DNA from 2 places in the Glutamicibacter endophyticus genome. Region 2 is predicted to be linked to the other one. Evidence: predicted binding sites of a transcription regulator. Region 2 holds the regulator's gene; the other holds the start of a gene.

Region 1 (7,002 bases), 1.3 Mb from region 2:
TACGCCACGCCAGAGGCCCAAAAACGTTGGGAGTCCGCGGCTCGAGCCAATATCGAGCGCGAGATTCGACGACTGAATAGCGGACTGAGCTCCACAGCAGAGCGTTAAATGAAACGGCACGGGGCCGTATCCATCAAAGGATACGACCCCGCGCCTTGAGGCCTATTGAGCCAAACGGGTCAGGCTTAGAAGCCGCCCATTCCGCCCATGCCACCCATCTCATCGCCGCCCGGAGCGGCAGCGCCAGCCGGAGCCGGCTTGTCTGCCACAACCGCCTCGGTGGTCAGGAACAGACCAGCGATCGAGGCAGCGTTCTGCAGTGCCGAACGGGTAACCTTCACCGGGTCGTTGACGCCAGCGTCCAGCAGGTCAACGTACTCGCCGGTGGCGGCGTTCAGACCGTGGCCAGCAGGCAGACCCTTGACCTTGTCAGCAACGACGCCCGGCTCGAGACCAGCGTTCAGGGCGATCTGCTTCAGCGGAGCTTCGATACCCACGCGTACGATGTTCGCACCGGTGGCTTCGTCACCCTCGAGGGAGAGCTTGCCGAAGGCGGCTTCGCCAGCCTGGATCAGAGCCACGCCACCACCTGCGACGATGCCCTCTTCCACGGCTGCCTTAGCGTTACGCACGGCATCCTCGATGCGGTGCTTGCGCTCCTTGAGCTCCACCTCGGTAGCGGCGCCGGCCTTCAGCACGGCCACACCACCGGAGAGCTTTGCGTGGCGCTCCTGCAGCTTCTCGCGGTCGTAGTCCGAATCGGTGTTCTTGATTTCGGCAGCGATCTGGCTCTTGCGACCCTCGATGGCGTCGGCGTCGCCGCCGCCCTCCACGATGGTGGTCTCGTCCTTGGTGATAACCACCTTACGGGCGGTACCCAAGACCTCAAGGCCGACGTTGTCCAGCGACAGGCCGATTTCCTCGGAAACAACCTGGCCACCGGTCAGAATAGCGATGTCGGTCAGCATGGCCTTGCGACGATCGCCGAAGCCCGGAGCCTTGACGGCGACGGACTTGAACAGACCACGGATCTTGTTCAGGATCAGGGTTGCCAGAGCCTCGCCCTCGACGTCCTCGGCAATGATCAGCAGCGACTTGTTCGACTGCATGACCTTCTCCAGCAGCGAAACCATGTCCTTGACGCTGGAGATCTTCGAGTTGACGATCAGGATGTAAGGGTCTTCCAGGACGGTTTCCTGGCGCTCCGCGTCGGTGACGAAGTAGGCCGAGATGTAGCCCTTGTCGAAACGCATACCCTCAGCGAGCTCAAGCTCGAGGCCGAAGGTGTTGGATTCCTCGACGGTGATAACGCCCTGCTCGCCGACCTTATCCAAAGCCTCAGCGATCAGACCACCAATTTCGGTGTCGCCAGCGGAGATCGACGCGGTAGCAGCGATCTGTTCCTTGGACTCGATCTTCTTGGCAGCGGTGAACAGCTCGGCGGTGACGGCCTCAACGGCCTTGTCGATGCCGCGGCGCAGTGCGATCGGGTCGGCGCCTGCGGCAACGTTACGCAGGCCTTCCTTGACCAGTGCCTGAGCCAGCACGGTTGCGGTAGTGGTACCGTCACCTGCGACGTCGTCGGTCTTCTTAGCTACTTCCTTGACCAGCTCGGCGCCGATCTTCTCGTAGGCATCCTCGAGCTCGATCTCCTTGGCGATGGAGACACCGTCGTTGGTGATGGTCGGTGCGCCCCACTTCTTTTCAAGTACGACGTTGCGCCCACGCGGGCCCAGGGTAACCTTCACGGCGTCGGCCAGGGTGTTCAGGCCGCGCTCGAGGCCGCGGCGTGCTTCCTCGTCAAATGCAATCATCTTGGCCATAGTGGCTTACGGTCCTTTCGGGACAATCATGCGAAAGTTCAACCGACAGACAGCGCCCGCGACGGACGAGTGTTCCGTTTCCGGCATCGGACCGGAGACGAACCAGCTCTCGCTATCTGAGGTAATTCGCCTCGGCGCAACGTGACCGTGCTTCCGGAAGGAAACGGTTAAACCGGAAACCGACCGGAATTAGCAGTCTCGACGCGCGAGTGCTAATACAAATATTGGCACTCTCGCGGTGCGAGTGCAAGCCGGTCGGCTCTAGGCGAAGACTTATTCGAGGCTACTGTTCCTCGGTCACATCGCTACCTATAACGATCGAGATTCGGTCGGGAATATTGCTGGTTTGCAGTACCGCCTCAATACCGAGCGCAGCCGCCGTCTTCTGAGCAGTCATCTCGTACGCGTTAGACGCGTAGTAAACGGCGGATTCGGTTTCCAGTCGCGACCAATCGCCGGTGCGCAGATTCGTGAAGCCCTCTTCGAGCAACTGCTCTTGCGCAGTTCCGGCCGATCCGCGTACCCCGGACGCATTGTAGATACCCACGCGCTGCCCGTAGAGCACTTCGGAGTCGTCGATGCTAAAGCTGGGCGAGGGCTCCTCGGTTTCGCTCGGGGTTGGCGAGGAACTCGTCTCCTCGCTTGCCGTTGTCGTCGCGGTCGGCTCCGTAGCGGTAGGCGAGGCAGGCTGCTGGTTAAAGACGAAGAACGATATGGCTCCAATGATCAGCACGGACACCGCGGCGATAATCACCCAGCGTAGCGACCCGCCCGCGGACTTTGCCGCAGCAGATTGCGCCCATCCATGGGCATGGTGCGATCCCACTCGGGTGTTGAACTCCGGAACGCGATCAAACTCATCACGCGGGTAGTTGGTCATTCTCGTCCTTGTTCGATGGATAACTGGCGGCGGTCGGTGTGCGGGAGTGACTCAACGTCCCTGTCCGACGGCGCCGCCCACGCGTCGCCTCGTAGTTCGTAGTCTACGCAACCGCTTGACCAGCATCGGGTCATAGGCCAACGCAGCGTCCGTGTCGATCAGCTGGTTGAGCAGCTGATAGTAATGGGTCGCGGACATCGAAAACTGCTGCGTAATGGCCTGTTCCTTGGCACCGGCGTACTTCCACCACAGGCGCTCCATGTAAAGAATCTGTTGCGAGCGCTCGTCTAATTCGCTGTCCGGATTCATCACGAAATCAGCTAAGAACTCTTGCTCTGACACCACGCTCACCTCGATTCCTCTGCTCTCGCCTGTGGGCTTCTACTCGTTCATGGTGACCCAGCGTGCAGCCGGGACGCCACAGATATTCTACCCATTGGCGTCCCAAAACGCCGTGTGAGCTACACCCTGTCGGCGCGCAAAGGCACAATTGAATGTATGGACAACCCGCAGCAGACGCTCTTCGACCAGGCAGATTTCTCGCCGAACAACCCGTTGCAGGCCACCGACTTCCCGTTCTATTACGGTGTTGCGCACCTCGCTGAGCTGCAGCTCATCGCGGCCGATTGGGTTCCTGCGCTGCGTGCGGTCGATGCGCAATTACGGCAACTAGCCACGGCGTTAGCGGAGCGCTCCGCCGCCGGCGAGCGCATCCTTCCGAGGCCTGAGAACATCCTGCGGGCCCTGCAACTGCCACTCCACGAGGTAAAGGTACTTATCCTGGGCCAGGACCCGTACCCCACTCCGGGGCACGGCAACGGCTTGGCTTTCGCCGCCGAACGCCATGTCCGCCCACTTCCACGCAGCCTGTCGAACATTTATAAGGAACTCGAGTCAGATCTAGGCATTCCACCGGCAGCACACCCCGATCTCAGTGTGTGGCACCAGCGTGGCGTCTTACTCCTGAACCAGGTATTGACCGTCACGGCCGGAGAGGCCGGCTCACATCAAAAGCTCGGTTGGCAACCCATTGTGGAGGCGATCCTGCGGGCGCTGAACGAACGCGCGGAGCCGGTGGTGTCCATCCTCTGGGGCGCGAAGGCACAACCCCTTGCTCCGATGCTCTCGCGGTCTATTCAGATTCGTAGCGCGCATCCTTCACCGCTCTCGGCCTCACGCGGGTTCTTCGGCTCGCGCCCTTTCTCCGCCACGAATCAGGCACTGGCCCGGCTCGGACGCGAACCGATTGACTGGAAGATTCCGGCCTAGCGGCGGCGAATCCGGCGACGTTCGCGCCGTGCGCTGGAGGTCAACGGGCGACACAGCGTATCGCCCAAGACCACGCCGCCGGCGATCGCAAGCATGATGCCCAAAGCGTTGAACATCTCAACCAGACCACCCGACATGTTCGTTGTCTCAAAAACGATCACATACATGGCACGGAAGATCATCAGACCGGGCAACATGAACATGACCGCCGGAGCTGCCAGAACCAGTTGGGGGCTGTTGAGCCGGTCGGTCAAATAGCGTGCCGCGAAGCCAATGACGGTTGAAACAACCGCGGGGGTACCACGCTCACCCATGCCCACTGCCTCCATCACGACGAACACCAAATAGCCAAGCAACGCGATCCCGGCTGTGGGCAGCAACAGTCGCCGCGCCGTTTGTTCGGTGACGGCGCCGGCAATAATGGCAATGACCACCAGCAGAGCCATGAACCAGATGGGGTAGTCGATGGTCTTGATCTCATGAACGTCAACGGCCGAAGCATCAAATAATGAAAACACCACCAGAGCCGCGGAAATACCCACAACTATGGCCATGTAGGTCAAACCCGCCGAGAACAAGCGCCCGATCGCTGTCACCGGGAATCCGTTGATCGCATCTTGTAGAGCCGAAACGAACTTGCCCGATGGTAAGAGCAGCAAGATACCGCCCGAGACGACCAGGGCCGGATCCAGCGGCGCGTTGGCCTGAAAGCCTAGTAGTGCAATGGCCGTCACCGCAAAGGACGAAGCGGATATGGTGAAGAATTCGGGCACACGCCACCGACTACCGTATTTGCCGATTTCCGAGACCAAGACGGACGAGGCCATCGCGATCAGGGCACCAAGCCAAGTACCTCCGATGAACAACACGAAGGCGGCCGCGAAGACGCTGCGTCCGGTGGCGACCAACCAACGCGGAAACGGCTTAGGCTGACGCTGGATTTTCTTCAGCCGGGACACCGCAGTCTGTCGCGAGACGCCACCGGCGATAATGTCCGAAACTAGTTCGTGGAGCAACACCAGACCGGCGTAGTTGGCCGTAGACGAGCGAACGACGCGCAGTACGGAGAAACTCTCTGCATCAGGTGGGCTGTAGTTCAGGTGCAAGGACTGATTGGTCGTGTCCATATCCAAGTGGCTGACCCCAAGGGCGGCAGTCACCGCAATGACGCTGGTTTCTACCTCCAGGGCCCCTGCCCCGTAGCGGATAAGCGTCTCGCCCAGATCCAGCGCAAACTCGATGGTACGGCGCGTCGACGCGTCATGCTCCTCGTTGACCTTGGGATTGGCGTAGGGAGTGCCCTGGAGCCGATCAACCAAATTGAGGGCTTGAGTCGGGGGCGCATCGGACACCCAAATCTTGGCCAGCAAACGACGAGCCACCGGGTTGGCGCGTTGCGGGTAAACCGTCACGCCCTCGTCGGTGATCGACATTTGTCCGAGCCACGAACCGGCATCATCGGCGTCGGCTGTGGTCAGTGTGGCGCTAAGTGCGGTAGTTGGTGGTAGGGCCGAAGCACGCACCGGTTCAGGAGCCGGTTCTGGGTCGGGCTCTTGACTACCCACATTCACGTTGATTTGGTTCGTCGTCACTAGTGGTAGGGCGCTAACGGCGGGCGCCGGGTCCTGACCGGCGGACTGCTCCACCTGGCCCTCCGGTTCGTCCGACTGCTGTTGCGCCACGGCGATTTCCCCCTCTCACACCCGATAACTACTCCTCTTGCTTCACGATACAACGGAGTCTTCGCCGAAGGAGGCAAAATATCGGCAGAGAAGACGTCACGCCGCACACACTTGTTAGCACTACTCCCCCGCTACGTACCGGGAGAACCGAAAGGTGCCCCGCTTGTGAATTGCAGAAGGCCGCGAAACGTCCGAGGACTCTCGGCGCATTTGCGTTTAGTGGGTGCAAGGGGCGGCCATCGCGCCGGTTCTCTCGGTTCACCGAGGCAGGGGCAGGCGAAGACGTGAGCATGCTCTAGCCAGAAGCTTGCGGGACTACTGTTGGTACATGAGGAAGCTACGTGTGCTCCAGGTCGGGATGGACCCAGCGGTCATCGATTTCTCGCCGTGGCCCGGGCAAGATGCCGACCACCTTCGCGCGCGGATCAACGACGCGGCCACACTGCTGCAAACCAACGGTTTCGATGTGACGGTCTGCCTGCTGTCTGATGGCCCCGACGATGTGGAGCCAACCTTGAAGACCTTCTTGGCCGGAGCCCGATTCGACGTGGTCGAGGTCGGAGCCGGCGTGCGGACCTCCACAGAGTTCACGGCCATCTTCGAACGGGTCATCAACGTGGTGAACGCCCTGCAGCCGGGCACGCTGTTCTGCTTCAACGATTCGCCCGAAACGACCATCGAAGCCATACGGCGCGTTCTTGAGAAATAGGGCTCGGATTCCGAGTTCTAGCCAACCGGAGGGGAGCGCTTCGAGTGGTGCCCTGCCCAGACGATGCGCAGAGCCCTCGTACGCGTTCGCCGGCAGATTACCGAATCTACTTCTGCTGCCCGCTGGGCTTCGACCAGCGCTGGTGAGGACCCCGGAGACGACAAACGGGAACCCGCAACATTTTGTTATGTCGCGTGTTCCCGAAAGACGCAATGGGTGGATCTTACTGGACTCGAACCAGCGACCTTTCGCGTGTGAGGCGAACGCTCTAACCAACTGAGCTAAAGATCCATTTTCGATGCCGGCCTCGCGGTTCAGCACCTAAATGATCTTAGCGGCAATCCTCGTCCAGCGCCAAATCGAGGACTCGGCACCGCTTGTTAGCCGCGTCACCATATGTCCATTCAAGGGCGGCAAAAATATTCTCCGAATGTTCACAAAAAAGCCGAAATTCCCTCTTGTGCCGCACCCTTCGGAACCTCATAATTTTCTTAGCTCACAGAGCCAAAAACTGGGCCCTACAAGGAAGCTGTCGGAATCCACTGACAACGGTCCCCTCAAGGCCAACGAAACCGCCCGGCGTCCCGGGCATCACGACCCTTTCGTTCGTTCTGATTTTTAGGACCGTCCCCAGTGCGC
Region 2 (7,002 bases):
TAACGTCGATGCTCATTTGCTGCCTCGTTCGTTGCGGTGTTTGTATTTGCGGGTGCTGTCCCAACGGTCGTATGCCGAGACGATGTCGGCAATCAACCGATGACGGACCACGTCGGTGGAATCCAAGCGGCAGACCGAAATGTCGTCGATGCCCTCGAGCACCTCGGTGACCACACGCAGACCGGACACGGCCGAACCGGGCAGGTCGACCTGCGTGATGTCGCCGGTAACCACCATTTTCGAACCGAATCCCAGACGGGTAAGGAACATTTTCATTTGTTCGCTGGTGGTGTTCTGCGCTTCGTCGAGAATGACGAATGCGTCGTTCAGGGTGCGCCCGCGCATATAGGCCAGCGGCGCCACCTCGATGGTGCCGGCTTCGAGCAACCGCGGAATCGATTCGGGATCAACCATGTCGTGTAGCGCATCGTAGAGCGGACGCAGGTACGGGTCGATCTTCTCGCTCAAGGAGCCAGGCAGAAAGCCGAGCTTCTCCCCCGCTTCGACCGCCGGACGGGTCAGGATGATCCGATTGACCTGCTTATCCTGCAGGGCCGAGACGGCCATGGCCATGGCGAGGAAGGTTTTGCCGGTACCGGCCGGCCCAATGCCGAAGGTGATCGTCGAGTCCTCAATGGCATCGACATAGGACTTCTGATTCAGCGTCTTGGGGCGGATCGAGCGTCCGCGTCCGGAGAGGATCTTCAACCCGAGGACGTCGGCCGGAGAATCCTGCCGTCCGGCGCCGAGCATCTTGATGATCTGCTCGATGGCCTCGGCGGACATCCGGGTGCCACGCGAGGCAAGGGAACGGGCCTCTTCCACTACGCGCTGGGCACGCCGTACCTGCGAGGGTTCGCCACGAAGGGTCAACGATTCGCTATTTGGATGGAACACAACATCCGGGTAGACCCCGGTGAGAATGCGCAAGAGCTCGTCGCCGGCGCCGAGCGTGGCGACCATATGCTCCGGTGTGTCAAAGCTGATGCTGAGCGACGCGCCCTGTGCGGCCGTAGCTGGTTGTTCAACGTCCATGCAGTGCTAGATGCCCCTTTTCGAGCTGATCGGGTGAATGGGTTCTGCCTACCTCAAGTCTAGCCAGTACCCGATCGCGGTGGGTCCATTGCGCCCACGGCGTAGCCAGCTTAGGTATAGATTTGGTTACGGATCGGTAGAAAACTCGGTTTCCGGCCGTTTGCCGGGCAAACTTGTGGCAAGCTAAATGGGCGCGCGAGCTCGCCGGAGGGCGAGTCGGGCGCGCTGAGGGCATGATACGGAAATGGGAGAAGTGTGCAGTTCAAGGTGCGTAAATCAGGCGTGATGCGCCAACGCATTGCCTGCCTAGCGGTTGCGGCGGTGGCGTTGACCGGCTGCGCTAGCACCCAAAACAGCACGGAACTGCAGATGCCCACCGCCGACCCGGCACAAGCCAACGGACTACCGGTGGCTGAAGATACGGTCGAAAGCGGCACGAAGGCTCAGAGCCTGCCGGTGTACTGGCTGCAGAACACCGATCAGGGCGTTTTTCTCTACCGCGAATATGTCAAAGGTGATGCCAGCGCCGAACCGGTCACCGAGGCGGTGCGTTATCTACTCAATGATGCCCCCGCCACGGACCGCTGGTACACGCTATTGGAACCCAGCACTGAAATCGGCGTTGCGGTCGGTCACGATAATGTGATCACCCTCGATTTGCCCGCCACGGTGTTCACCGCCCGCATCGATGATGGGCTGGCCGAACGTAGCATCCAACAGCTGGTATTCACGGCCACGGCCGCCGCCTCCCACGCGAGCCTGCTCACCGGAACGGCGGCACCGCGGGTGCGGCTGCTGGTCGACGGGCAGCCAGAGGCCACGGTTTTTGGCGACTACCAGCTACCGGCCACCATTGAACGCGACCCGAGGTTTGCCGCTCCCCTGTGGATCATTGACCCGCAGTACGGTTCGGTCAAGGCCGCCGGGAATGTCCGGATCAACGGACGCACATCCGGTTTCAGCGGCGGAACGCACTACAGCCTGACCCGACTCGATACCGCATCCGGGGATCACAACATCATCCCGGCGACCCGGGTGGACCAAGCGCTGATCGCCGATGACGGTAGCTTCAGCATCCGCCAGCGGCTCGAAAAGGGCCGGTACCGCTTGACCCTGTGGGGACAAAATCAGGGGTCCATGGCCCATGTCGCGACGGTGACCAGCGATTTCACCGTCGGCCCCAAATCCGAAGACTAGAGTTCGCCGAGTAGGTGTCGGATCAGCACCAGTGCGGCCGGTCCAGCAGTCGAGGCACGCAACACATGCTGACCCAATAACGCGGGAATGGCTCCGGCGGCGGTAAAACGCTCAATCTCCGCATCCGAGATGCCCCCTTCGGGACCCACGATCAGTCGGATGGCGCCGCCCTCCGTGTCGGCACCGAGCCATTGGCTCACCACCTCGGACAGCGCCCGCTGCTCGGCCTCGTGCAACACGATCACCAGCTCACCGGCCGCCACGTGCTCGGCAATCTGCGCTTCGAGTTGCTTCGAGTTGCACAGCGGCTGCACCGAGGGTTCATGTGTGCGCCGGGACTGTTTCTGCGCGGCGCGGACCTGAGCCTGCCATTTCGCCTGGCCCTTGGCCGCCTTTGCTTGATTCCAGCGCACGATGGAGCGTTCGGCCTGCCAGGGCTGGACCTGACTGATCCCCAATTCGACGGCGGCTTCGACTGCCTGCAGGTCGCGGTCCGACTTGGCCAGCGCCTGCGTCAGCGAAATCGGGATCGCCGGTGCAGGTTCACGCTCCACCTGCTCCACACGGACGCTCAGGAGCTCACGCCCGACCTCGAGCACGCTCACGGTCAGCCGGGTACCGCGCCCGTCGAGCAGATCGAGCTGCTCGCCGGGCGCGGCCCGCTTGACCGTGGCCGCGTGGTGGGCCTCGGCCCCGGTGAGCTCAAGGGTATCGCCCACGGAGGCACCACTGGCCTGCTCGGGGTCGATGGTGAAGCTCTGGTTACTCATTGGCTAGCCGTTAGCGCTGGTGGAGCTTGTCGCGCAGGCGGGCAAACATGCCGCCGGACTGTTCGACCTGACCGGCGGTCATCTCCTCACCACGGAGCTTAGCCAGCTGTTCGAGCAGGTCGCGCTGGGCGGCGTCGAGCTTGGTGGGGGTCACCACCTGCAGGTGCACGACGATGTCGCCGCGCTTGCCGCCGCGAAGCCGTGGCACACCCAAGCCGGGCAATGTGACGGTGTCCCCGTCCTGTGCGCCGGCTTCGACGTTCACGGTCTGTTCGCCGTCGAAGGTTTCCAGCTTCAGTTCGCAGCCCAGGGCTGCGGCGGTCATCGGCAGGCTCATCTTGGCGTGCAGGTCGTTGTGGTCGCGTTCGAAGATCTTGTGGCGACGCACGTCAATTTCCACGAACAGGTTGCCGTTCGGGCCACCGCCCGGGCCGGCCTCGCCCTGACCACGGAGCTGGATGCGGGTACCCGAGGCCACACCGGCCGGAATGTTCAGTTGCTTGGACACATGCTCGCGCACGCGGCCCTCGCCGTTGCACTCCACGCAGGGGTCCGGGATGGTGGTGCCGTAGCCGCGGCAGGCGGCACAGGTTTCGACGGTCATCATCTGACCCAAGAAGGAGCGCACCGGGCGCTGCACTTGACCGGCGCCGTGGCAGATCGAGCAGGTCACCGGGCTGGTGCCTTCGCGGCAGCAGGAGCCGTTGCAGACCTTACAGGTGACAGCCGATTCCATCTCCAGCGGGTACACGGTGCCCTTGACCGCGTCCTCCAGGTCGATGGTGACGGTGATCAGCGCGTCACGCCCTGGCTGGGTACGCGACATCGGGCCCTGCTGGCCACCGGCACCTCCGAAGAACTGCTCGAAGATATCCCCGAAGCCACCGAAACCGCCACCGCCGAAGCCTTGCTGGCCGTTGCCGTTTTCATCGCCGGTCGCGTCGTAGTTGGCGCGCTTCTGCTCATCGGAGAGCACCTCGTAGGCTCGGGTTACCAGCTTGAACTGCTCAGCGGCATCCTGAGACGGGTTCACGTCCGGGTGCAGCTTGCGCGCAAGTTTGCGGTACGCGCTCTTGATTTCCTGTCCGGTCGCGTCCTTGGCCACGCCAAGGGTTTCATAGTGCGTGCTCACGGTGAAGCCGCATCCTTTCTGCAGGGGTCATACGTTGAGTGTAGGGGCCAACGAGGGTTAGCCGGTCAAAATACGCGAAAGATAGCGCGCCACAGCGCGTACTGCGGCCATCGACGAGGGATAGTTCATGCGCGTCGGGCCCAGCACGCCGAGTTTATTGCGGGCATCGTTACTGTAGGTGGTGGCGATGACCGCGGTATCTAGTAGCTGGCCGTAGTGGTTCTCGGTGCCGATGGCTACGGCCACACCACGTGAATCTGCTTCGAGCTCGGAAAATAGCTTCAGCAATACAACCTGTTCCTCTAGTGCTTCGAGAACCGGAGTAATGCTCAAAGGAAAGTCTCTGCCCGAACGGGCCAAATTCGCGGTTCCGGCCATCACAATACGCTGTTTGCCAGCGGCGAGGGCCATTGCCGAAATACCGTCGACCAATTCGTTGAGAAAAGCCGCGTCTAGTTCCGCCGGGACGGGCACGGACTCAGCCTGTGCCAAGTCGGCAATTTGCCGCCCCGCAAAGTGGGTTAGCAGCCAGATTTTGGAACGTTGGAGCTCTTCTTCACCAATCACCCGATCCACCGTCAGCATGCGCTGATCCACGGTGCCGTCGGAGGTGATAAGTACCATCAGCACCTGGGATCCACCCAGCCACACCAGTTCCAGATTTTTCAAATGTGCCAGGTCGTAATGCGGCACCTGAATCATCGCGACCTGATTGGTCAACTGTGAGAGCAAGCGCACGGTGCTGCGCAAGAGATCGTCGAGATCGTGCGAACCGTCGAGAATCTTGTTGATGGCGTCGCGTTCGGGTCGTGAGAGCGGCTTGAGCTCCTCGATCTGATCCACGAAACGCCGATAGCCCTTTTCGGTAGGGATACGCCCCGAAGAGGTGTGCGGGGCCGCGATCAGCCCCTCCTCTTCCAGGGCCGCCATGTCATTGCGGATTGTCGCCGCCGAGACGCCGAGATTATGACGATCTAACAGCGCCTTAGAGCCGACGGGCTCACGGGACTGCACGTAGTCCTCGACGATTGCGCGCAGCACATCCAACCTACGCAACTCACTCATGGGACCACCTCGCCTCGAATTAGCACTCGAACCTTTCAAGTGCCAAGTCTAGTACGTTCAACGCTTGCTAGCATGGGATTTCCCGCGTATTCGATCACAGCGAAAGGCAGTTCGTGACCAATTATCCCTGGGGCGCCCAAGACCTGCGCGCGCCACAGCCGCGAAAACTCCGCCAAGTGCCCGTCGCCAAGGGCCTACTGCTTGAAGACGTGGACAGCGGATGGGTCGGTGAAGTCATACGCACGGACAAGTCCGGCGGCATGCGCGTCATCGTGCTTGAAGATCGACATGGCCGCACTCGCTCCTTTCCCGCAGGCTTCGGATTTCTGCTCGAGGGCGAACCGGTTGAACTTATCGAGCCGCGCACAGCGGCCGGCTCGGGCAAGAAAATCTCTGCCTCCGGTTCCGTGGCGGTCACCGGGCATAAGGCCCGTGTCGCCCGCGCCAGTCGCATCTGGGTCGAGGGTAAGCACGATGCGGAACTGGTCGAAAAGGTGTGGGGCCATGACCTGCGCGTGGAAGGCATTGTTGTCGAGCCCCTGCACGGCGTCGACGACCTGGCTGGAGCGATCGCCGAGTTCGCCCCATCGCCACAGCGACGTCTGGGCATTCTGGTTGATCACCTGATCGAGGGCACGAAAGAACAACGCATCGTCCAAGAGGCGCTCAAGGTGCCCGGCGCGGCCGGAAACGTGAAAATTCTCGGCCACCCGTACGTCGATGTCTGGCAGGCGATCAAACCCGCCACGCTGGGAATTTCGGCGTGGCCGGTCATCCCCAAAGGCACGGATTGGAAAACCGGCGTGTTGCGCAGCTTCGGCTGGCCGCATGCGACGGCCGAAGATATCGGCATCGGTTGGTCGAAAATCTTGAATGCCGTCACCCATTACGGACAACTCGAACCGCAGTTGCTCGGTCGTGTCGAAGAGCTGATCGATTTCCTCACCAGCGAAGATTACAACTAGCTAACAATCGCCCAGTAAATGGAGAATAGGGTGCAATATCCCCGATTTCTCCGGCGACACTGCGTAGAATTAGGCGTAGAAACCAACAGCAACGCGAGGAAGTGCCAGTGTCAATGCGCCAGACGGATCCGTCGAAGGGTTCGAATTTCGAGGGATCCAAAACATCGGCTCAGCCGTTGACTCCCTCCGAAGACCGCCAATGGGCAATGCTCGCCCACTTCGGCTTGATTCTCGGTTGCATTCCGGCCGCGGTGATCTTCGCGGTCTATCGCGACCGGGGACCGTTCACTGCGCAGGAAGCCAAAGAAGCTTTCAACTTTGCGTTGCCTCTGACCGTGCTGGCGATCGCGCTGAACGTACTAACCCTGATTCCCGGGCTGGGCTGGCTTTTTGCCGTACTGGCCGTGGTGTTGTGGATCTTCATGACGCTCATGGGCGCACGTGCCGGTATCGAGGTTAATAAGGGACGCCCCTACCGCTACTCGATGAACCTTCGGTTGCTCAAGTAGCGCCAGGGGCACCGATTGCTCAGAATCCGAGCAGTTGACGTACTACGAGGTCGGCCAAGAGCCGGCCTCGTTGCGTTAAGACCAACGTTCCTTGGAGGGCCTGCTTTGGATCAATCAGTGAATCGGCGATGAGCCCGGCCACGTTCTGCCGCGCTTCGCCGCTGAGTAGCTCCAAGGGCATCCCACTGGATAGCCGCGTCAAAAGCATGGTGCGTTCGAGCTCCACGGCCTCAGCATCGGGGAACTCGCGTCCGGCGCCGGGAGAAATTTCCGCGTCGATCCGCTGCTGATAAGCCGCCGGATGCTTCACATTCCACCAGCGCAGACCG

The links. Region 2 encodes HrcA, which represses chaperone genes, less so after heat shock. Its sites were predicted from a motif close to TTNGCACTCGNNNNNNNCGAGTGCNAA; they were not measured.
Region 1: a site for HrcA is predicted at 2,013-2,039, ahead of groL (chaperonin GroEL). Genes of this name have one in related genera too.

What each region holds. Positions count from the first base shown of each region.
Region 1 is NZ_CP174200.1:540,214-547,215, reverse strand. Features, by position in the region: gene ACJD00_RS02680 (DUF4031 domain-containing protein) at 1-108, shown strand, start outside; gene groL (chaperonin GroEL) at 186-1,823, opposite strand; gene ACJD00_RS02670 (LytR C-terminal domain-containing protein) at 2,107-2,703, opposite strand; gene ACJD00_RS02665 (DUF3263 domain-containing protein) at 2,755-3,012, opposite strand; gene ACJD00_RS02660 (uracil-DNA glycosylase) at 3,202-3,972, shown strand; gene ACJD00_RS02655 (threonine/serine exporter family protein) at 3,969-5,654, opposite strand; gene ACJD00_RS02650 (hypothetical protein) at 5,983-6,363, shown strand; tRNA gene ACJD00_RS02645 (tRNA-Val) at 6,581-6,654, opposite strand; gene ACJD00_RS02640 (GNAT family N-acetyltransferase) at 6,997-7,002, shown strand, end outside.
Region 2 is NZ_CP174200.1:1,819,952-1,826,953, forward strand. Features, by position in the region: gene ybeY (rRNA maturation RNase YbeY) at 1-16, opposite strand, end outside; gene ACJD00_RS08500 (PhoH family protein) at 13-1,035, opposite strand; gene ACJD00_RS08505 (GerMN domain-containing protein) at 1,291-2,232, shown strand; gene ACJD00_RS08510 (16S rRNA (uracil(1498)-N(3))-methyltransferase) at 2,229-3,002, opposite strand; gene dnaJ (molecular chaperone DnaJ) at 3,013-4,134, opposite strand; gene hrcA (heat-inducible transcriptional repressor HrcA) at 4,192-5,199, opposite strand; gene ACJD00_RS08525 (DUF3097 domain-containing protein) at 5,313-6,164, shown strand; gene ACJD00_RS08530 (DUF4870 domain-containing protein) at 6,278-6,673, shown strand; gene hemW (radical SAM family heme chaperone HemW) at 6,693-7,002, opposite strand, start outside.